DNA from 2 places in the Arthrobacter sp. JUb115 genome. Region 2 is predicted to be linked to the other one. Evidence: riboswitches for the same ligand, from Rfam matches in the RefSeq annotation. Region 2 holds a riboswitch; the other holds the start of a gene.
The links. A riboswitch is a leader RNA that binds a small molecule or an ion and turns the genes downstream of it on or off. The one in region 2 is predicted to bind glycine.
Positions count from the first base shown of each region.

Region 1: it holds a riboswitch for glycine, as region 2 does, so the genes downstream of both, cycA (D-serine/D-alanine/glycine transporter) here and gcvP (aminomethyl-transferring glycine dehydrogenase) in region 2, are expected to answer to the same signal.

Region 1 covers NZ_SOBS01000005.1:308,325-318,740, reverse strand. Annotated here, with positions in the region: gene cycA (D-serine/D-alanine/glycine transporter) at 135-1,637, opposite strand; glycine riboswitch at 1,959-2,057, opposite strand; gene EDF61_RS11390 (heavy metal translocating P-type ATPase) at 2,286-4,544, opposite strand; gene EDF61_RS11385 (heavy-metal-associated domain-containing protein) at 4,601-4,915, opposite strand; gene EDF61_RS11380 (metal-sensitive transcriptional regulator) at 4,975-5,304, opposite strand; gene EDF61_RS11375 (lipid II:glycine glycyltransferase FemX) at 5,401-6,543, shown strand; gene EDF61_RS11370 (carboxylate--amine ligase) at 6,557-7,831, shown strand; gene EDF61_RS11365 (DUF4232 domain-containing protein) at 7,844-9,268, opposite strand; gene EDF61_RS11360 (GatB/YqeY domain-containing protein) at 9,378-9,836, shown strand; gene EDF61_RS11355 (MFS transporter) at 9,952-10,416, shown strand, end outside.
Region 2 covers NZ_SOBS01000012.1:1,857-12,272, forward strand. Annotated here, with positions in the region: gene gcvT (glycine cleavage system aminomethyltransferase GcvT) at 1-32, opposite strand, end outside; gene gcvP (aminomethyl-transferring glycine dehydrogenase) at 46-2,892, opposite strand; glycine riboswitch at 3,057-3,154, opposite strand; gene EDF61_RS16550 (SGNH/GDSL hydrolase family protein) at 3,257-4,033, opposite strand; gene EDF61_RS16555 (serine hydrolase domain-containing protein) at 4,081-5,253, opposite strand; gene EDF61_RS16560 (APC family permease) at 5,519-6,967, shown strand; gene EDF61_RS16565 (RNase H family protein) at 7,031-7,942, opposite strand; gene EDF61_RS16570 (hypothetical protein) at 8,060-8,368, shown strand; gene EDF61_RS16575 (glutathione S-transferase family protein) at 8,438-9,547, opposite strand; gene EDF61_RS16580 (NADPH-dependent FMN reductase) at 9,671-10,246, opposite strand; gene EDF61_RS16585 (MarR family winged helix-turn-helix transcriptional regulator) at 10,389-10,416, shown strand, end outside.

The sequences.
Region 1 (10,416 bases), on a different contig from region 2:
TCGCGTTGGTACTCGGATAGTGTGCTTCGTGCGTGCATGAAAATGCTCCCCTAAAGTTGTTGACTTTTACAGTCCAACTTTCGGGGAGCAGTTCAATGCCGGGGCCTGATCGAGAGACCTGTCAGGTGCCCGGGCTACTGGTGGATATCCTCGGAGACCTGCTCCGCGGTTTCCGCTTCAAGCTTGGCGAAGGACTTCGCTTCACGGTAGGCGGCGGCCTCATAGCGTTCGTGCGCCACCTTGGCCAGGTGCGCGGCGCGCAGTGCCTGGTGCTGGGGGTTGCGGCGGATGTACAGGTAGCCTGCGCCCAGGATCAGGAACCATGCCGGGGTGATCAGCAGGGCGCTGAAGGTATCAACCTGGGTGGTCAATGCCCAGAGGATGAAGCCGAAGAAGCCGAGTACCACGTAGGGCATGACGACCCCGCCGGGCACCTTGAACTTCGAGGCGTCATGCAGGTGCGGGCGGCGTGCGCGGAAGACCAGGTAGCTGAGCAGGATGATGGTCCACACGAACATGAAGCACAGGGCCGAGACTGTGGTGACCAGGGTGAAGGCGCCCATCACCGAGTCGCCACTGTAGAGCAATGCGACGCCTGCCAGCAGGAACATGCAGGAGAACATCAGTGCGTTCTTCGGCACCTTGCGGCTTGAAAGCTTGGCGAAGCCCTGGGGCGCATCGCCTTCCATGGACAGGCCGCGCAGCATGCGCGAGGTCGAATAGATCCCAGAGTTGGCGCTGGAGGTCGCGGAGGTGAGCACCACGAAGTTGATGATGCCCGCGGCACCGGCCAGGCCGGCCAGGGCGAACATGCCCACGAACGGGGACTGCTCGGCGGAGAACAGGTTCCACGGTTCCACGGTCATCAAGATGATCAAGGCTCCGACGTAGAAGAACAGGATGCGGATGGGGATCGAATTGATCGCCTTGGGCAGCGTCTTTTCCGGGTCCTTGGTTTCCGCTGCGGTCGTGCCGACCAGCTCGATGCCCACGAACGCGAACACCGCAATCTGGAAGCCGGCGACGAAGCCCATGAAGCCGGTGGGGAACATGCCGCCTTCGGTCCACAGGTTGGAGAAGGAAGCGGTGGCCGAGTCGTGCTCGAAGCCGGTGATGACCATGACCAGGCCGACTACGATCAGCGCGCCGATGGCCACGATCTTGATCAGCGCGAACCAGAATTCGGTTTCGCCGAAGGCCTTCACGGTGGCCAGATTCAGCACCAGCAGCAGTGCGATGCAGCCCAGCGCCGGGATCCACAGCGGAAGGTCGCCCCACCAGAAGGCGACGTAGTGGGCGATGGCCACCACGTCGGCAATGCCGGTGACTACCCAGCAGAACCAGTAGGTCCAGCCGGTGAAGAACGCCGCCCACGGGCCCAGCAGGTCCCCGGCGAAGTCGGCGAAGGTCTTGTATTCGAGGTTGCTCAGCAGCAGCTCGCCCATGGCGCGCATGACGAAGAAGAGCATGAAGCCGATGATCATGTAAACGAAGATGACCGACGGGCCGGCGACCGAAATGGTCTTGCCCGAGCCCATGAACAGGCCGGTGCCGATAGCGCCGCCAATGGCGATCAGCTGGATGTGACGATTGGAGAGCCCGCGCTCGAGAGTGGGATCAGAACTGGTGGTACTCATGCTGGTTGCCTTCCAGGAGTGTGGCGTGACGCCCTGAAGGTGTCCTGCCTCCAAGCCTTCATGGCTTGGAGCGCAGGGACTGGCTTCGTTGAACACATCCGGTACGGAGGATTCCAGCTGGCATGCCCGGCAAGCTGCGCAAGGAGCAGGAGCCGGTTAAGCCACGGGGAGTACCTCGAAACCGGTGCGCTCGGTGCGGCACTGTTCTAGGTCCCTCCCCAATCTGTATGTATACCTGAGAGTTTTCACTTCGGCCCGACTACTGGGCGAAGATTGCTCCTTCGGTGAGCGCGGCGGAACCGTGCTGCTTTCCAGATTTGCCTCTTCGTGGCGGTACGGGTGCCTGAGAGTTTCCCGGGGAGGAAATTGCTCCTACGGCGCCCGCCCATGGTGTGGACGGATCTCTCCCGCCACGCATCAACGGCATATGTGGTGATTGCCATCACAGTATGCGCAGAAAAACGAACGTGGTGCAAGTCGCAATTTCACACTCCAGGCCCCGGATAACCGCTTGGACACGCCAATCGGGGAAAGTGGCGGGCGAAATGGGGGATTTTCTGCTTCGTAATGATTCGGGAAGCAAGGGGCATGGATACGGCTAAGCGGGGCATCGGATCAACCGATGCCCCGCTGTGGAAGCCCGGAGGCCTACTTCCCGAACCGTCGCAGTCGCAACGAGTTCAGTACCACCAGCACCGAGCTGGCTGCCATGGCCGCTCCGGCGATCATCGGGTTCAGCAAACCCAGGGCCGCAATCGGAATGCCGGCAGTGTTGTAGGCGAAGGCCCAGAACAGGTTCATCTTGATGGTGGACAGGGTCCTGGCCGACAGATCGATGGCCTGCGTGACCTGATGCAGGTCGTTGCCCATCAGGGTAATGTCCGCGGCTTCGATGGCCACATCGGTGCCCGAGCCCATCGCGATGCCGAGGTCGGCCTGTGCCAGTGCTGGTGCGTCATTCACGCCATCACCCACCATGGCCACGACCTTGCCCTGCTCCTGCAGCGATGTGATCGCCTTGGCCTTGTCGGCGGGGAAGACCCCGGCGAATACGTCTTCGGCCTTGATGCCTACCTGGGCGGCGACCTCGGTAGCCACCGATTGGTTGTCGCCGGTCAGCAGCACCACGCGCAGGCCGCGCTCCTGGAGTTCGGCAATAGCTTTCGCGGAGCTGTCCTTGATCTTGTCCGCCACCGAGATCACAGCTTGGAACTGCTGGTCCACCGCGACCAGGATGGCGGTCGCGCCGGCCTGTTCGGCTTCCGCGAGCATGGCCTTGGCGGAGTCATCCAAGGAGGTGCCCTGGGCTTCGAGCCAGCTGAAGCGGCCTACGGCAACGCGATGCCCGTTGACCGTGCCGACCACGCCGCCGCCTGGATCCGAATCGAAGTCGCTGGCCTCGGGCAATGGACCCAAGCCGGCTGCGGCCTTGGCGATGGCCTGGGCGATCGGATGCTCGGAATGGTGTTCCACGGCACCGGCCAAGGCCAGGACCTCATTGGGATCGACCCCGTCGATGGCCTTGGTGCCTTGATGGGTCATGATCCCGGTGGTCACGGTGCCGGTCTTGTCCAGCACGATGGTGTCCAGCTTGCGGGTATCTTCCAGGACCTGCGGGCCGCGGATCAGGATGCCCAGCTGCGCGCCGCGTCCGCTACCGACCAGCAAGCCGATCGGGGTCGCCAGTCCCAATGCGCAGGGGCAGGCGATGACCAGCACGGCGACCGCAGCGGTGAACGCCTGGTAGGGATCGCCGCTGGCAAAGAACCAGATCATGAACGTGAGCAGCGCAATGGCCAGTACGATCGGCACGAAGACGGAGGAAATCCGGTCAGCCAGGCGGGCAATGGGCGCCTTGCCCGACTGGGCTTCGGAGACCAGCTTGCCCATCTGGGCCAAGGTGGTGTCCGCGCCAACGCGGGTAGCTTCAATCACCAGCCGGCCCGAGGCATTCAGGGTCGCGCCGGTGACTTCATCGCCGGGCGCAACTCTCTGCGGTACCGATTCACCGGTCAGCAGCGAGGTGTCTACCGCGCTGGCGCCGTCAATGACCACGCCGTCGGTGGCGATCTTCTCGCCGGGGCGCACCACGAAATGGTCCCCGACCTGCACCTGCCCGGCAGGGATCTTCACTTCCGTGCCGTCGCGAAGCACCACTGCATCCTTGGCGCCCAGGTTCAGCAGGGACTTCAGCGCATCGGATGCCGAGGACTTGGCGCGGTGCTCCAGGAAGCGGCCTAGCAGCAGCAAGGTGGCCACGACGCCGGCCGTTTCAAAGTAGAGCGCATGCTCGGACATGGACATGCCGACATGGGCAGTCAGCTGCGGATCGAGGATCAGCTGCACTGCAGAGAAGAAGTAGGCCGCGAGCACACCGAGGGAAACCAGGGTGTCCATGGTCGAGGCCAGGTGCCGTGCGTTGACGGCCGCTGCCTTGTGGAAAGGCCAGGCGCCGTAGAAGACCACGGGAGTGGCCAGCGCGAAGGCGACCCAACCCCAGTGCGGGAACTGCGCTGCGGGAATCATGGAAATGATGAACAGCGGGATGGTGAAGATCGCGGAGACCAGCAGGCGGCGCAGCAGGTGGTTGGGCACCAGGTGCTCGTGCCCGCCGTGCTCATGCTCACCATCTCCCTGGTGATCCGAACCCGCAGGTTTGGGCGGGTGCTTGAGGGAAGCGGTATAGCCGGCGGCTTGCACCGTATCGATCAGTGCTTCATCGGTGACATCGGCTGGGACCTGGACCTTGGCGGTTTCCAGGGGCAGGTTCACCGTCGCGCTGACACCGGGCAGCTTGCCGAGTTTGCGTTCCACCCGATTCACGCACGAGGCGCAGGTCATTCCCTGGATGTCCAGATCGACGGTGCGCAATTCGGGGATTGTTTCATGCGGGGCATGGGAAGTCATGATTTACGACCTTGCACTTTCTTGCCGTTGTGGCTTGGTGCCTGGCTTTTTTGCGGCTAGGCGTTAATTGCTTCGACGGTGTAACCAGCCTCGTCGATGGCATTGCGAATGCTTTCTTCGCTTACGGTTGCGCTGGTGGTGACGTTGGCGGTGGACACGCCCTTCGCATCGAGGAACACTTCGACCTCTTGCACCCCGTCAAGCTCCTTGAGCTCCTCGGTGACAGAGGATACGCAGTGGCCGCAGGTCATGCCGGAGATCTTGATTTCCACATGGCTAGTCAGCGGGGTGCTCTGCTCGCGGGGAATGATCTGCAGGCCCTGGTTGGAGTTCTTTTCCGAGGAGCATCCGCAATTGCAGTTGTGGCTCATGATCTTGCTCTCTTTCGATGAATTCTGTGTGAATTGGAAATGGGTCCGTTGGGGCGCGCTCAGCGCACCAAACGGGAGATGGCGGCCGTGGCCTCAGCGATTTTGTCTTGCACGATGGATGGATCACCCGTCTCGATGGATGACTTGGCCGCATCAACCACGCAATGGCCGATATGGTCATCGATCAGCTGCACGCTGACCTTGTGCAATGCCGCGTTGATAGCGGAGATTTGGGTCAGGATGTCGATGCAGTACTTGTCTTCATCGACCATCTTGGCCACTCCGCGCACCTGGCCTTCAATGCGCTTCAGGCGTCGTTCCAACGCGCTTTTATCCGCGTGATAGCCGTGGTGCTCAGCTGTTTCATGTGGCGTGTGGTTGGTATCCATATTTCGATCATACCCCCTAGGGGTATTAAGTCAAGTACCCCCTAGGGGTATCCAGCATCCCCCAGCCGGAGAGGGAAGCACGGTAGGATTTCACCCGTGAGCCACAACGAACTTCATGTGCGTCCGATTTCCGGCACCGAGCACTCAGCATTCCTTGAGACCGCCCAAGACGTCAGCTTCCTGCAGCGTCCCGAATGGGCCCAGGTCAAGGGCGGCTGGCGCGGTGAATCCCTCGGCTGGTTCGAGGAAGACGAGCTGGTAGGCGCGGCACTGGTGCTGCATCGTGCAGCCCCGGTCATCAAGAAGACCCTCGCCTACATCCCCGATGGCCCGGTCATCGACTTCGGCACCTATGCTCCTGGACAGGTAATCCAGCCGCTGGCCGCCTACCTGAAGAATCGTGGCGCATTCCAGCTGAAGATGGGCCCGGGACTGGCCGTGCGCACCTGGGGTGCCGCCGCGGTGCGCAAGAACCTGGGCAAGGAAGGGTTCACCCAGCTCGCTGACCTTGAAACCCAGAGCACCTCAGGCACCGCGCTAGCGCTGAATGACGCCTTGCTGGAAATGGGCTTCTCCAAAGAAGATGTGGGTCTGGACTTCGCTGCGGGCCAGCCGGAATTCGTGGCCCGCGTGGCGTTGCAAGATGATGACGGCAACCAGCTGGACGTGGACCAGGTCATGGCCAGCTACTCGGCGACCACCCGCAACGAGACCCGCAAGGCGCTGAAGAGCACCCTGGAAATCGAAGTCGGCCAGACCAAGGACATGGCCCGCTTCCATGCCCTGTACAACCACACCGCGGACCGCCAGGACTTCACCGGCCGCCCGCTGGGATACTTCGAGAAGATGCACACCGTGCTCAACGAAGCGGTGCCGGGCTCCTGCACCCTGTACATCGCCAGCAATGAAGGCGTGGACCTGGCCGCATCCATTGTCATCCGTTCCTCGAACCTGGCCTGGTACCTGTACGGCGCTTCCTCCTCGGAGCAGCGCAAGCTGTTCGCGCCGAAGGCGATCATGCAGCACATGGTCATCGATTCCATCGAGGCAGGTTGCCGCTATCTGGACCAGGGCGGCGTGAGCGCGACCCTGGACAAGGAGCACCACCTCTCGGGGCTGACCAAGTTCAAGACCAACACCGGCTGCGACATCGTGCAGACCAACGGCGAGTGGGACCTGGCGCTGAACAAGCCCCTGGCGTGGGCCTTCGAAAAATACATGAACTGGCGCAAGAAGTAGGGAAAACACCACTTTGGCAATCGATCCAACCCAGCCATTTGTCCCGGTCATCCTCGGCGGGGACATCGGCACCTACACCTTGGCGCGCGAATTCTACGAGGCCTACGGGGTACGCTCGGTGGTTCTGCCGGCTGCCGGCAACGGCGTCATCGAGCACTCGGTAGCCATCGAACTGCGCCCCATCGGCTCCATGGCCGACGAGGGACGCGTAGTCGCGGCCCTGGTCGAGCTGGCCGATGAGCTGAAGGCCGCGGCGGATCGGCCGCTGATGCTTTTCGGCTCCCTGGACTTCCACATCATGCTGATCGCCAAGAACCGTGAGCAGCTTGAGGAACAGTACGTCATCCCGTACCCCCAGCTGGAAACCATCGAGGGTGCGGCACTGAAAGAGAACTTCTACGCGCTCGCCGAAAAATTGGGCATCGCCCACCCGCGCACCGCCGTGTATTACCCGGGAACCCCGCTGGATTCGCTGGTTGGTTCCTTCGACTACCCGGTCATCGGCAAGCCATCGAGCTCCGCGGATTGGATCGCCGCCAAGTTCGAGGGCAAGCAGAAGATCCACACCATCGACAGCCGTGCCGACCTCGAAGCCCTGATTTCCAGAATCGATGGCAGCGGCTACGACTCGGGCTACATCTTCCAGGAGTACATTCCGGGCGGAGATGACGCGATGCGCCTGTGCACCTACTTCGCCACCCAGGAAGAAAAGGTCATCTTCGCCGGCTACGGCGAAGTGGTGATCGAGGAGCATGCCCCGCTGGTGCTGGGCAATTCGGCTGCCATTGTCACCGGTCGCAACGATGCGATGGCCGCCGATGGCGCGCGCATGCTCGAAGAACTGGGCTGGCGCGGAATTGCCATGATCGATGCCAAATACGATCACCGCGATGGCCAGATCAAATTCTTCGAGATCAACCCGCGCCTGGGCCGCAACCACTTCTACCTGACCGCAGCCGGGGTGAACCCGGCCCGTTTCTATGTCACCGAGTTCCTCGGCGCGCCGTTCGATCAGTCGAACCCGGAAACCGACGCGGTGGTGGACACCGGGACAGGAGTCTTGCAGCTGTCGCGCCAGCGGCTATTCACCGTGCTGCCGCACCACTTGCTGCGCCGCTTCCTGGACAGCGGAACCGGCCGCAAGGCGGAAGCACTGCTCAAGGCCGGCAAGGTCTCGAACCCGTTGAAGTTCGCAGCCGAGAAGAACCCTCGCCGCAAGCTCTATCTGCTGTTGAATGCGGCCAACCACTACCGCAAGTTCAAGGCGTTCCCGCCGCGCACCCAGTAGGCTTGCCCAGGCCTAGGGCCTAGGAGTGGCCGGTGGTTGCGGTTTGAAGGCGTCTCCAGGAATTGCCCACCCGTCGCGCGCCTGGACCCAGGGGCTTTGGGCGATCTGCGCCCCGTCCAGGATGTCAAGGGACGTCGGCTGGCCATCGTATTGGGGTGCGAGCTGGACCGGTTTCATTCCCTTGGCTGCGGCGATGACCAGGGCAACGGTTTCATCCGGATCCTGGGACGTTGACATGGCATTCCAATCCAGCGTCGAAATCACCGCTTCGCCGGAAGGGATGGCAACGCGTTCAAGGAGGATATCCGGTTCGGGCTGCAGCGCGATATCTGGCTGGGCATCGCCGGCCTCATTGAGGAAATCGATCTGCGGGTAGGACTGCAACGCGCACGAGCGAGCAGAAATGTTCTTGGCGTAGACCGCCATGTACCGTGAACCGGCAGCTGCATCGGGTGCGCCGAGGGCTATTTCCAAGTCCCCCTCTGCGCACAACGGAGCTGGCTGATTCGCTGGCCAGCTTTTGACCTTGTCGGGAAGAACCACAGGCTTGGGAATCAGCCATTGTGGTTTCTTGTTTCCAACCCAGCCTTCAGCAAGGACCTCGTATCGAGGCGATGCCAGCTTGTAGGGCATGGGCTCGCCAAAGGGACCATGCCGCTCCAGCCATAAGCGGGTTTCCTTTTCCGCCTCTGCTGGCGCCTCGTTGCCGAGGACCAGGTTCAATCCGGAATGATCAATGCTGGCGCTCTCGAAGACACCTCGCTTGGCCGCCTCGATAAGAAGCTGGAGCTCGGGAATATCAGTGCGTTTCGCGGGCGAATAGCGCACGGATCGATCTGCTAGTGCCAAATCGGTGGGGTGCTTGGCCTGTGCAGCGAATTTTCCCAGCGCCAGCAGCTGCTCCAAATTAAACGCCGTGGCCGAGTAGTTAGCCGCACTTGCCGCGCCGAGCTCGCGTAGGCGGAATGCGAATGAAGCCCTCTCACCGAGAAGACCAGGCTTCGCTTGCTCTTCGCCTCCAAAGTGCGAAAAATTGTCGGAGACTTCCAGTGGGTAGGTTTTCGTCTTTGAGCCTGGGATATTCTGGGGTTCACCGGCGACAAAGGCCAGGTCGATGTTCCGCAAGCTCAGGGCATGGGCCCCAGCCTGGATCTGTTGTGCCATCTCCCGCACGATTACTTCCGCTTGTGCAGGATCGAGCTGATCCAATAGCACGAATTGCAGGTCAACTGACAGATCCGGTGCGGCCAAGACATCGTGATCCATGACCTCGGAGGACATCTGGACGCCAAGGACCCCGTCCCGGTCCTCGACGGCTGCAACGAAATCGCAAACTTCATCGGGCGCGTCGCAGGAATTCCATGGCTGCCAGATCACCAGGATGGCTGCGATAAGAGCCAGTGCGATGACGCTAGCTCCAGCGCGCAGTGAATTCATCTGGCTACTGTATCAAATGCGACCTCATGCTTGACCGCTGGTACTCCGGAAAACGATAACCGGATAATGCGAGTAAAATTTCAAGCACACGTATTGAAAGCGAGTTCCCATGAGTTTGAAAGATCGCCTGCGCGATGACAGCATCGCCCATCTGAAGGCCGGCAACGAGCTGGAGAAGACGACCCTGCGCAATATCCTCAGTGCCATCGGCACCAAGGAGAAGTCGGGAAAGAACCCCAGCGAGCTCAACGACCAGGATGTCGAGAACCTGCTTCGCAAGGAAGTCGGCAACCGCGAGGAAACTGCTGGCCTGGCCGCCAAGGACGGCCGCACCGAATTGGCTGAACGCGAATTGGCCGAAGCCGCCTTCATCTCCACGTACCTGCCCAAGATGCTTGACGAAGCGCAAGCCCAGGACATTGTCGAGAGGATCATGGCCGAACTTGCAGCCGATCACGACCTGACCATGAAGGACATGGGCCAGGCCATGAAGCTGGTCGGCGCCGAAATCGCTGGCCGCTTCGATGGCAAGGCTGTCTCCCAGATGGTGCGCGCCAAACTGGGCTAGCCAACACTGGACTTTTCATTCGGCACGGGCCGTCCCACTTTTGGGGCGGCCCGTTGCCGTAGTCCAGGCAACGGGGATGGGATCCGGGTTTTGAAGCAGATAGTCTGTGGATACCATGCCTGACTTCCCGAAAAACCGCGCCACCCTGTCCAAGGGCTCTGGCGCACTGCTGATCCTTGCCATCATCCTGGCCTCGCTGAACCTGCGTCCTGCCGTCACCTCCTTGGGGTCCCTGCTTGATCTGGTGATTGGCGACCTGCAGATGAATGGCTTCGTGGCCGGAATGATCACCGGCATCCCTCCACTGTGCTTCGCGCTGCTGGGTCCCTTGGCGCCGCGGCTGGCCGGGAAGCGCGGACCGGAACTAGTGGTGGCCTCAGCCATGGGTGCTGTCCTGTTGGGCATTGCCCTGCGCGCGGTGGCTCCGGGGACCGGATTCTTCCTGCTGTGCACCGCATTGGCCCTTGCGGGCATCGCGGTGGGCAACATTCTCATGCCGGTACTGGTCAAGCGCTGGTTCCCGGGAAAGATCGGGATTGTCACCGGCGCCTACACTACGGCGGTTGCCTTGGGTGCTTCC
Region 2 (10,416 bases):
GTGTGCTTGAGTGCTTGAATAGTCTCAGTCATCTCTAACTCTTCCTTAGTCTTCGAAGGCTTCGGGAGCCGGGCAGGAGCAGATCAGGTTGCGGTCGCCACCGGCGCCGTCGATGCGGCCCACGGTTGGGAAGTACTTGTCGAACTTCAGCGCCGGGACCGGGAAGGCCGCCTGCTCGACCGAGTACTTGCGGTCCCACTTGCTGTTGACCACGGCGGAGACCGTGTGCGGAGCGTTGCGCAATGGGGATTCCTCGATGCTGTAGGCACCGGAGAGGACCTCGTCCATTTCCTGGCGGATGGTGATCATCGCTTCAATGAAGCGCTCGATCTCGGCCAGGTCCTCGGATTCGGTGGGCTCCACCATCAGGGTGCCTGCCACAGGGAAGGACAGGGTCGGCGCGTGGAAACCGAAGTCGATCAGGCGCTTGGCCACGTCCTCGGCCGTGACCCCGGTCTTGGCGGTCAGTTCACGCAGGTCCAGAATGCACTCGTGGGCAACCAGGTCCTTGTTGCCGGTGAACAGTACCGGGAAGTGCTCGTTCAGGCGCTTGGCAATGTAGTTCGCGTTCAGGATCGCGTGCTTGGTGGCTTCGGTCAAGCCGTCCCCGCCCATCATCGCGATGTAGGCCCAGGAGATCGGCAGGACGCCGGCCGAGCCGAAAGCGGTCGCCACCACCGGCACGCCATCACGCTCGGAGTAGGTGCCCGAAGCATCGCCTGGCAGGAATGGCAGCAGGTGCTCGCCAACGCCGATTGGGCCTACGCCTGGACCGCCACCGCCGTGCGGGATGCAGAAGGTCTTGTGCAGGTTCAGGTGCGACACGTCGCCGCCGAACTTGCCTGGCTGGGCCAGGCCAACCATGGCGTTCATGTTCGCGCCATCGATGTACACCTGGCCGCCGGCGGCGTGGACCTTGTCGCAGACCTCGCGCACGTCGGAGTCGTAGACGCCGTGGGTGGATGGGTAGGTGATCATGATGGCTGCAAGGACGTCCTTGTTGGCCTCGATCTTGGCATCCAGGTCGTTCGCGTCGATGGTGCCATCGGCTGCGGTCTTCACGACCACCACGCGCATCCCGGCCAGCACTGCCGACGCGGCATTGGTGCCGTGGGCCGAAGCCGGAATCAGGCACAGATCGCGCTGGCCTTCGCCGCGCGAACGGTGGTAGTCCGAGATGGCCAGCAGGCCCGCGTATTCGCCCTGCGAGCCGGCGTTGGGCTGGATCGAAACGCCAGCGTAGCCGGTGATTGCGGTCAGGCGCCCTTCCAGGTCGGTGATCAGCTCGCGCCAGCCCTCGGTCTGCGCTGCAGGCGCGTAGGGGTGGATCGAGGCGAATTCCGGCCAGGTGATGGATTCCATTTCGGCGGCCGAGTTCAGCTTCATGGTGCACGAACCCAGCGGGATCATGGTGCGGTCCAGGGCCAGGTCGCGGTCCGAGAGCCGGCGCAGGTAGCGCATCATCTGGGTTTCGGAGGAGATGGTGTTGAAGATCGGGTGGGTCATGAAGTCGCTGGTGCGCACCTGCCCTGCCGGGATCTCGAAGCCTTCCGGAGCCGAGAGCTCTGCGCCGAAGACCTCAAGCAGGGTCTTGACTACGCCCGAGGTGGTGGCCTCGTCGGTGGAGATGCCCACCTGGGTCTCGCCCACCTTGCGCAGGTTGATGCCTGCTTCGATGGCCTTGGCAATGATGGCATCGGCGTTCTCGACGTTCACCACAACGGTGTCGAAGAAGGAGTCCGAAGCCAGGGTGTAGCCGCCGGAAACCAGCGAGCTGGCGATCACCCGGGCGTGGTTGTTGGCGCGCGAGGCGATCTGCTTCAGTCCGGCTGGGCCGTGGTAGACCGCGTACATCGAAGCGCAGATGGCCAGCAGGGCCTGTGCGGTGCAGATGTTGGAGGTGGCCTTTTCGCGGCGGATGTGCTGCTCGCGAGTCTGCAGGGCCAAGCGGTAGGCAGGGACTCCGGCGTCATCGGCCGAAACGCCCACCAGGCGTCCTGGCATGGAACGGGTCAGGCCATCGGCCACGGCCATGTAGGCAGCGTGCGGTCCGCCGAAGAACAGCGGCACGCCGAATCGCTGGGTGTTGCCCACGGCGATATCGGCACCCTGCTCGCCCGGAGGGGTGATCATGGTCAGGGCCAGCAGGTCGGCAATCACGGTAACCATGGCGCCGGCTTCCTTGGCGGCGGCGATGATCGAAGCGTGGTCCGCGATCGAGCCGTCGTTGCCAGGCTGCTGCAGGACAATGCCGGAGATCTCGCCCTCTGGCAAGCCTGCGGAAAGGTCGGCAATCTCGACTTCGAAGCCCAGCGCGTCAGCGCGGCCCTGCACGACCTTGAGGGTCTGCGGGAAGATGTTGGAGTCCAGCACGGTCTTGCCCTTGGACTTCTTCTTGTTGGCGCGGCGCATCATCAGCACGGCTTCGGCGGCGGCGGAGGATTCATCCAGCAGCGACGCGTTGGCGATGGGCAGGCCGGTCAGGTCCATGACCATGGTCTGGAAGTTCAGCAGGGCTTCGAGGCGGCCCTGGGAGATTTCCGGCTGGTACGGGGTGTAAGCGGTGTACCAGGCTGGGTTTTCCACGATGTTGCGGCGGATCACGGCTGGGGTGATGGTGTCGTAGAAGCCCTGGCCGATCATCTGGGTCTTCATGACGTTCTTCGAGGCAAGCGCACGCAGGTGGGCTAGGGCTTCGGTTTCGCTCAGGGCGTCTGGGATATCCAGTGCGGAGTCCTGGCGGATGTCTGCCGGAACGGCGGTGTCGATCAGTTCTTCCAGGCTGTCGTAGCCCAGGGTCTGAAGCATGGTGGTGACGTCGGAAGGACGTGGGCCGATATGGCGTGAAACGAATTCAGTATTCGCTCGTGCCGAAGTCTGCGTGATGGTCATGGTGCTGGTATCTCCATGGGATCTGTCTTGGCGCATGCCAAAGGAAGGTCTTTTTACCTCCCCATCCCTGTTGCATAACCTGAGAGTTTTACGCATCCAGCAAACCAAGCCGGGCACTTGCACCTTCGGTGAACCGGAACGGGCCGGTTTCTTTCCAGAGTTGCCTCATGATGGCGGTACGGGTGCCTGAGAGTTTCCTGGGGAGGAATTGCTCCTACGGCGCCCGTCCATGGTGTGAACGGGACTCTCCCGCCATCCGTCTATGGCGCGCGCTGCCGGCCGGAGACCTGCAGCACACCACCATGTTACCTGCCCCGCCCCCAAGGTCAAACAGGAGCGGGGTCCGGAAAAGTCATAAATGCGTTCAGTTGGCGTCGGCAGTTAAACGGATGTAATCAGGATATTTCGCTGACAAGGAATCACCCGACGAGGTGCCGGTGATCCGGCGCTTGACCCACGGAGCCAAATGCTCTCTGGCCCAGCCCAATTCCTGCTTCAGCTTTTCGCCGCGCGAGTTCACGGCCAGTTCCGGCAGGGACGGCTGCTGGATCCTGGAGGACCAGTTTCCCTCGGTGATCCGATGGGTGCCGAGCACGTCAAGGACCTTCGAAGCCATCAGCGTGTGGCCCAGCTCGTTCATGTGCAGCCGATCCACCGCCCAGTAGCGCAGATCGGAGAATTCTCGCCACCGCCAGTAATCGGCGATCACCGCACCGTACTCGTCCGCGATTTCGCGAACCTTCTCGTTGTAAATGGCCGTGCGCGGACGGGTCTTGGAGAACAACGGTGATTCCACGGTGTCGAAACCGGTGAACAGCACGACCGCGCTTCCGGCTTCGGCAAAGCGGCTCACCATGCCTTCATAGCCGCGCATCAGCGCATCCAGGTCCGCCTTCGGGCGCAGGATGTCATTGCCGCCGGCATAGATGGTGACCAGGTCCGGGGCCAGTGCGAGCGCCTGGTCCAGCTGCTGGTTGATCACCTGCCCGATCTTCTTGCCGCGCACCGCCAGGTTGGCGTATTCCCATTCGCCTTCGGCGCAGAGCACTTCCGAAACCCGGTCCGCCCAGCCGCGGACCTGGTTGGGCCGGGTCGGATCCACATCGCCAACGCCTTCGGTGAACGAGTCACCTAGTGCCACAAACTTCTTCACTTCGCTCCTGCTTCGTTCCATTCCCGATGGGTTTACTACGCGTTGCTGCCGGCAGCCTGGGCCGACATGTTCTTCTGCATGATCAGCTGGCGGGCCAGCTGGCTGAGCTTGACTCCGGTGGAGATCTCCTTGGCGCCTTCATTGCGCGAGGGGATGAATCCGAAGCCCAGCTGGTGGGCTGGATCGGCAAAGGCCAGCGAGGAGTTCGCACCGTCATGGCCGTAGGCGAAAATCGATCCGTAGTTGTTGCGCGCGGTGGCCTTCATGAACCCCAGGGCGAAGGCCTGCAGCAGTCCATTGGTCCGGTCATGGCCGTAGACCAGTTCGGTGGAAACCTGGGACCAGGTGTCGGCGGTGAGGAATCCGCGGGTGGCGCCCAGTGCCGGCACGGCACCGAATGAGGCGGCATAGATTGCGGCCAGTCCTTGGGCATTGGCGACCGCGCCCATGGATGCGGGGCCCAGTTCGCGCACCTGAGGCGCGTTGGCCAGTTCGTGCCAGTTGTAGACCGGGCCGTTTTCCAGCGCGAAACCGGAGGCCGAGTTCACCGAAAGCCCGGCCGGGGAGAACGGATCGAAGAATTCCGGTGCGGCGTCAGCGCCCGGCAGTACATCGCGGTAGCGCGATTCCAGCGCGGGGTCCTGGCCGATGTAGGCTTCGGCTCCCAGCGGCTTGCGGATGCGCTCCTCGAAGACGTCTTTCAGTTCCTTGCCGGTGACCCGGCGTACCAGTTCTTCCATGAGCACGCCCAGGGTGATCGCATGGTAGCCGACAATGTGCTGGCCCAGCGGCCAGACGCTTGGCATGGAAGCGAGCACCTTGGCGTATTCGGCGGATTTCAGGAGGATCTCGCTGGGCACGCCCCCGGGCACGCCGAGCACTCCCGCTTGGTGGCTGAGCACCTCGCCGACGGTGAGCTGGGATTTCCCGTTGTCCCCGAATTCCGGCCAGTAGGTGGCCATTGGCGCGTTCGGATCGATCAGCCCATCTTGCACGAGCAGTGCCACGACCAGCGCGCCCAGGCCCTTGGTGCAGGAGAAGACACAGGTCAGCGCGTCACCAGAGAGGTGCTCGCCGACGCTGTGGCTGAGCACCAATTCGCCGCGGTGGTACACGGCCAGCTGCGCCGAATAGCCTTCTTCCTCAGCGGCTCGCGCCTCTAGTGCTTCCGCCAGGGGCGCGAACTCTTCAGTGATCACCGATTGCATCTAAATCCTTCAAAGTGCTTGTCTCTCGTCAACTAACCCTAACCGCTTCGATCCCATGTCCCGGTAGTTCCACACGCTGACCCGACACCTAGCATATAGGTACGTCAGCTCACAGCATTGGCTTGTTTAAGCCACTAATCGACATTTCACTACCGCTGGACCCCAAGTTCTGTGAGCCAGCCTTGAAGCCGGTTTGCCCACTTCATGCGCTGACCCTAAAGTTGTAATGTTTGCCTACAAAATTGAAGGAGATGATCTCGATCGCATGACTGTGAACAGTGACACGGCCGTTACCGACGGCAAAGAAACAGAACTCCGCAGGGTGATTGGCCCGAAGCTGCTGCTATTCCTCATCATGGGCGATATCATCGGCGCCGGAATTTTCGCCATCACCGGCAAAGTTGCCGGCCAGGTGGGCGGAGCCGCCTGGCTGCCGTTCCTGATCGCTTTCACGATCGCGACCCTCACCGCCTTCAGCTACCTCGAACTGGTGACCAAATACCCGCACGCGGCCGGTGCCGCCTTGTACATCCACAAGGCATTCGGCATCCACTTCGTCACCTTCCTGGTGGCGTTCACCGTGGCTTGCTCGGGCATCACCAGTGCCGCCACCTCGGCCACCTTGGTGGGGCGCAACCTGCTCATTGGCATTGGCCAGTTTGTCGAGGGTGTTCCCAACACCCCGGAAGCGGGCATGTGGGCAGCTATTGCAATCATCGTGATCCTCGCCGTGATCAACTTCCGCGGCGTAGGCGAGAGCGTGAAGTTCAACCTCGTGCTGACCATAGTTTCGCTGGCCATCATGGCCGCGATCATCGGCATCGGCTTCGCGGTGATCGCCTCGGGCCAGGGTGACATTTCCCGCCTGGTGGTCTTCGAGACCCCGACCGACCGCAGCGTCTTCGCCGCCGTGACCATGGGTACTGCCATTGCGTTCTTCGCGATGGTGGGCTTCGAGGATTCGGTGAACCTGGTTGAGGAAACCAAGAATCCCAACAAGACCTTCCCGAAGATCATGCTCATCGGCTTGGGCATCTGCGCCTTGATCTACATGCTGGTGGCCGTCACCGTCATCATGGTGATTCCGACCGGCGATCTGCTGAACCCGAAGAACCCGGATGCCGGCATCCTGCTGGATGTTGTGCGCATCGGCCTGCCGAACCTGCCGGTTGACGCAATCTTCCCCTTCTTGACCGTCTTCGCGGTGGTTAACACCGCGCTGATGAACATGCTGATGGCTAGCCGCCTGCTCTACGGCATGGCCCGCCAAGGCGTGCTGCCGCAGTTCCTGGGCAAGGTGCATTCGACCCGACGCTCGCCATGGGCTGCGATCCTGTTCAGCACCGGACTGGCCATCGCCTTGGTGGTCTACGTGAACCTGAGCAACGGAAGCAGCATTGTCGGCTCGCTGGGCGGCACGACCGCGCTGCTGCTGTTGTGCGTGTTCGCCGTAGTCAACGTAGCCCTGCTGGTACTGCGCCGCGACAAGCCGGAACCCGATTCGTTCCGCGCTCCAACGATCATCCCGATCCTCGGCGTGTTCTTCTGCTTGTTCCTTGCCGGCCCGTGGGCTCGTTCGCGTGAGGACTGGGTCCAGTACGAGATTGCCGGCCTGCTGCTGGTCATCGGCGTGCTGCTGTGGGCCGTGACCTGGTTGGTCAACCGGATCAACTACAAGAAGGGCGTCATCGAAACCCGCCCGGGACAGTACTGATCCCAGCCCGTTAACGCAGTGATGCCCGCCATTTGGCGGGCATCACTGCTTTAAGCGTGTTTTCTACGCGGTCTGCTCGACCGTTTCCTGGCGGAAACGAAGCTTCAGGCCGCCTTCGGTGCTCTGCCACCAGGAAGATACGACGAGCACCGGGCCCTCTGCAGGCTTCATGCGGTAAGCGAGCAGCACCATTTGCGCATCCACTTCCCGGGCCGCAAGGACCTGCACCGCACCGGTGCTGGGCAGGCTCGCCCCGGATTCCAGCATGGTCCGGACCGTGGCCACATCCAGCAGGCCGCCATGGCGAGTCACTTCCTGGTAGCCCGGATGCAGGAAGTCGTTGAGTTCCGCGAAACTGGTGCGGATCTGCGGGTCGAGGAAACCTTGTTCCAGTTCGAAGACGGTGGCCGCGATGTCCACGCCGGGTTCCGGTGCGGCGGCGGTTTGCCCGCCGGGTGCCAGCACGGCATCTTCAGCCGCTGGAGCATGGGAAGCCACGGGGCCGCCGCCGGCGGTGTAGCCCGGTCCGGCCTCTACTGCAGAGCCCTGCTGGTGCGCGGTGGCAGCCGCACGCGCATGGCCGTCAGCAGCTTCATTCAGCTCATGTCCGGCATGGCCCTTGACCCACTCGAAGGTAAACTTGCGCCCGGCAATGGCCCGGTCAAGTTCCTTGAGGATGTCCTGGTTCAAGACCGGTTTGCCGTCGGCCTTTTTCCAGCCCTTCTTCTTCCAACCCGGCATCCACTTGCTGATGCAGTTGATCGCATACTGCGAATCGCACAGGATTCTGAGTTCTTCTTCTGGCAGGTGCTCGGTGGCCCGGAAGAGTTCGAGCACCGCTTGGAGCTCCCCCATGTTGTTGGTTCCGTGGTCCCAACCGCCAGCGGCCCAGTTGTCCTGGTCCACATACCAGGCCCAACCTGCCGGTCCGGGGTTTCCTAGGGCTGATCCATCCGCAGCTGCAATGATCGTCATGCTTTAATCCTGCCACGTTGACGCCCGCACTCGGTTCCATGCATTGGGCCATGTCGCCAGCGAATACTTGCACAATGGATCACAGCATCCAGCCAGGTCCAGGCCTAGGATTGGGATGTGAAGAAAATCCTGCCTGTATTGGCTACCCTGGTTCTGGTCCTGTCCGCATGCGCTGGCCCCTCGGTCGACGAGCTGCGCCAGCTCGATCCCGAGGGCCATACCGCCTGCGTGCATTTTGGCGGGGGCCTGGTTGACCCCGAGGGCATCGGCGCAACGAATATGCAGAAAGCCGCTGATCATGGGGCGAAGGCTTCCACCGAACAGATCAGCGCTGCGGTGGCCGCCGATGAATCGGGGGATCCCCGGATTATTGACTTGGCCGCTTTCCAGGAAGCTTGCGAGGGGCAAGGCTTCGAATTCGAATAGGACAGATCGGCCCAGGACCCCTCGAAATAGCGGGCTCCTGAGCCGATCCGCCGTGGATCGCCAGCGCGCCTAGGCGGGGTACAACGGGTTGTGCCCGGCTTGGACTCGCTCGTCAGCCCGGACTTCGCCCGGTGCCGTACCGTTCAGGAACGGACCGTTCTCGGCCAGCTCATCTCGGCCCGGCGCTTCGAGCCAGTTCGCCAACTCCGGCCCCTTCGGGATGATCCGGGTCGGGTTGATGTCCTCATGAACCACGTAGTAGTGCGCCTTGATCTGCTCGAAGTCGATGGTGTCGCCGAAACCCGGGGTCTGGAACAAGTCCCGCGCATAGCCCCAGAGGTTCGGCATGTCGATGAGCTTGTTGCGGTTGGCCTTGAAGTGGCCATGGTAGACCGGGTCGAATCGCACCAGCGTGGTGAACAGCCGAACATCGGCCTCGGTGATGTGATCACCCATCAGGAAGCGGCGGGTGCCCAGCCGGTCTTCGAGGTAGTCCAAGGTGGCGAATAACCGGTCGTAGGCATCGTTGTAGGCCTGCTGGTCCCCGGCGAACCCGGCACGGTAGACGCCGTTGTTGACCTCGGTGAAAATCCGCTTGATCAGCGGAAGCATCTCATCGAGCTGGTCCTGCGCAATGAGGTCCGGGGCGCCTTCCCGGTGGAACTCCTTCCACTGCGTGGACATGTCCCAGGTGATCTGCGGGTAGTCATTGGTGACAACCGCACCGGTGGGGATATCGACGATTGCCGGCACGGTGATGCCGCGTGGATAGTCGGCAAAGCGCTTGAAGTAGTTCTCCTGGACCCGCTCGGTACCCAGGACAGGGTCCTTGCCCCCGGGGTCCAGGTCAAAGGTCCAGCTGCGTGCGTCGTGGGTTGGGCCGGGCAGTCCGACGGACAGCGCGTCCTCCAAGCCCAGCAGGCGGCGAACGATCAGGGTGCGGTTGGCCCAGGGGCACGCGCGGGCTGCGACCAGATGGTAGCGGCCAGCTTCCACCGGCCAAAGCCGGGCCCCGTCCGAAAGCCCCGCGTTGGGATGCCCGATCTTGCTGTGGCTGTTTCCCTCGCCATAGTGCTCGGCGCTGGCATCAGCGACGATGCGGTCCTGGATGTAATTGGTGTCCCGGGTGAATTCTCCGCCGGTGACGTAGGCGCCCTTGGTCGAATATTCCTCGCTCATCGCATTCCTTCCAAAGAATTTTGAAGTCCCGTGCATAAACCATTCACCTCGAGACTATGGCAGTTGGGCAGGTATGGAAATGGCACAATGCACTTTTCCACTCCCCGCCGATTTCAACCCGGTCTAGGCGTTGACCGTGGCGCCTTCGCGCACGGTGCGCATCGCCTTGCTCCAGGCGAGCACCTGTTCAAGCATGGGCTGCACGCTGTTGGCCGACCGTTCGGTCGGAGCAAAAGCCGAGAAGTTCTCGAAGTCGGAGAATAGCGAGAACATGCCGGTCTTCTGCACGTGGGCGATCTGCAGTTCCGAGAGGATCCCGCGCAGGTGCTCCACGGCACGCGAGCCCATGGCGGAGCCGTATCCGACCATGCCAGCGGCCTTGTTATTCAGCTCTGCATTCAGGTAGCTCAGTGCGTTGGCCAATGCAGGCTGGACGGAGTGGTTGTACTCGCCAACAATGAAAATGTATCCATCGAATTCGCTCATCTTGGCGGCGAAGGCCTTGGTGTGCCCGTTCTGGTAGTTCTGGTAGGCGGCCGGGAACGGCTCGTCGAGCATCGGCAGGTTGAAATCAACGATGTCCACCAGCTCGTAGTCGGCACCACCGAATTCCTGGGCCCTGGCCAGCACCCATTGGGCGACGCCCTGGTTGACACGTCCTGGACGGGTGGAACCGGTAACGATAGCGATCTTCGACAAGTTGCTCTCCTTGGATTTCTCCGGCCAACAATGTAGTTGACACGTCATCTTCTCTTGCTAAATCCCACTATACAGGAGATGATTGATACGTCAACAATATTTTGAATGCCCCTCCCTGGGGACAACATGGTTAGGAAAGAGAATGAAGAGCGAAGAGACCCGCTGGCTCA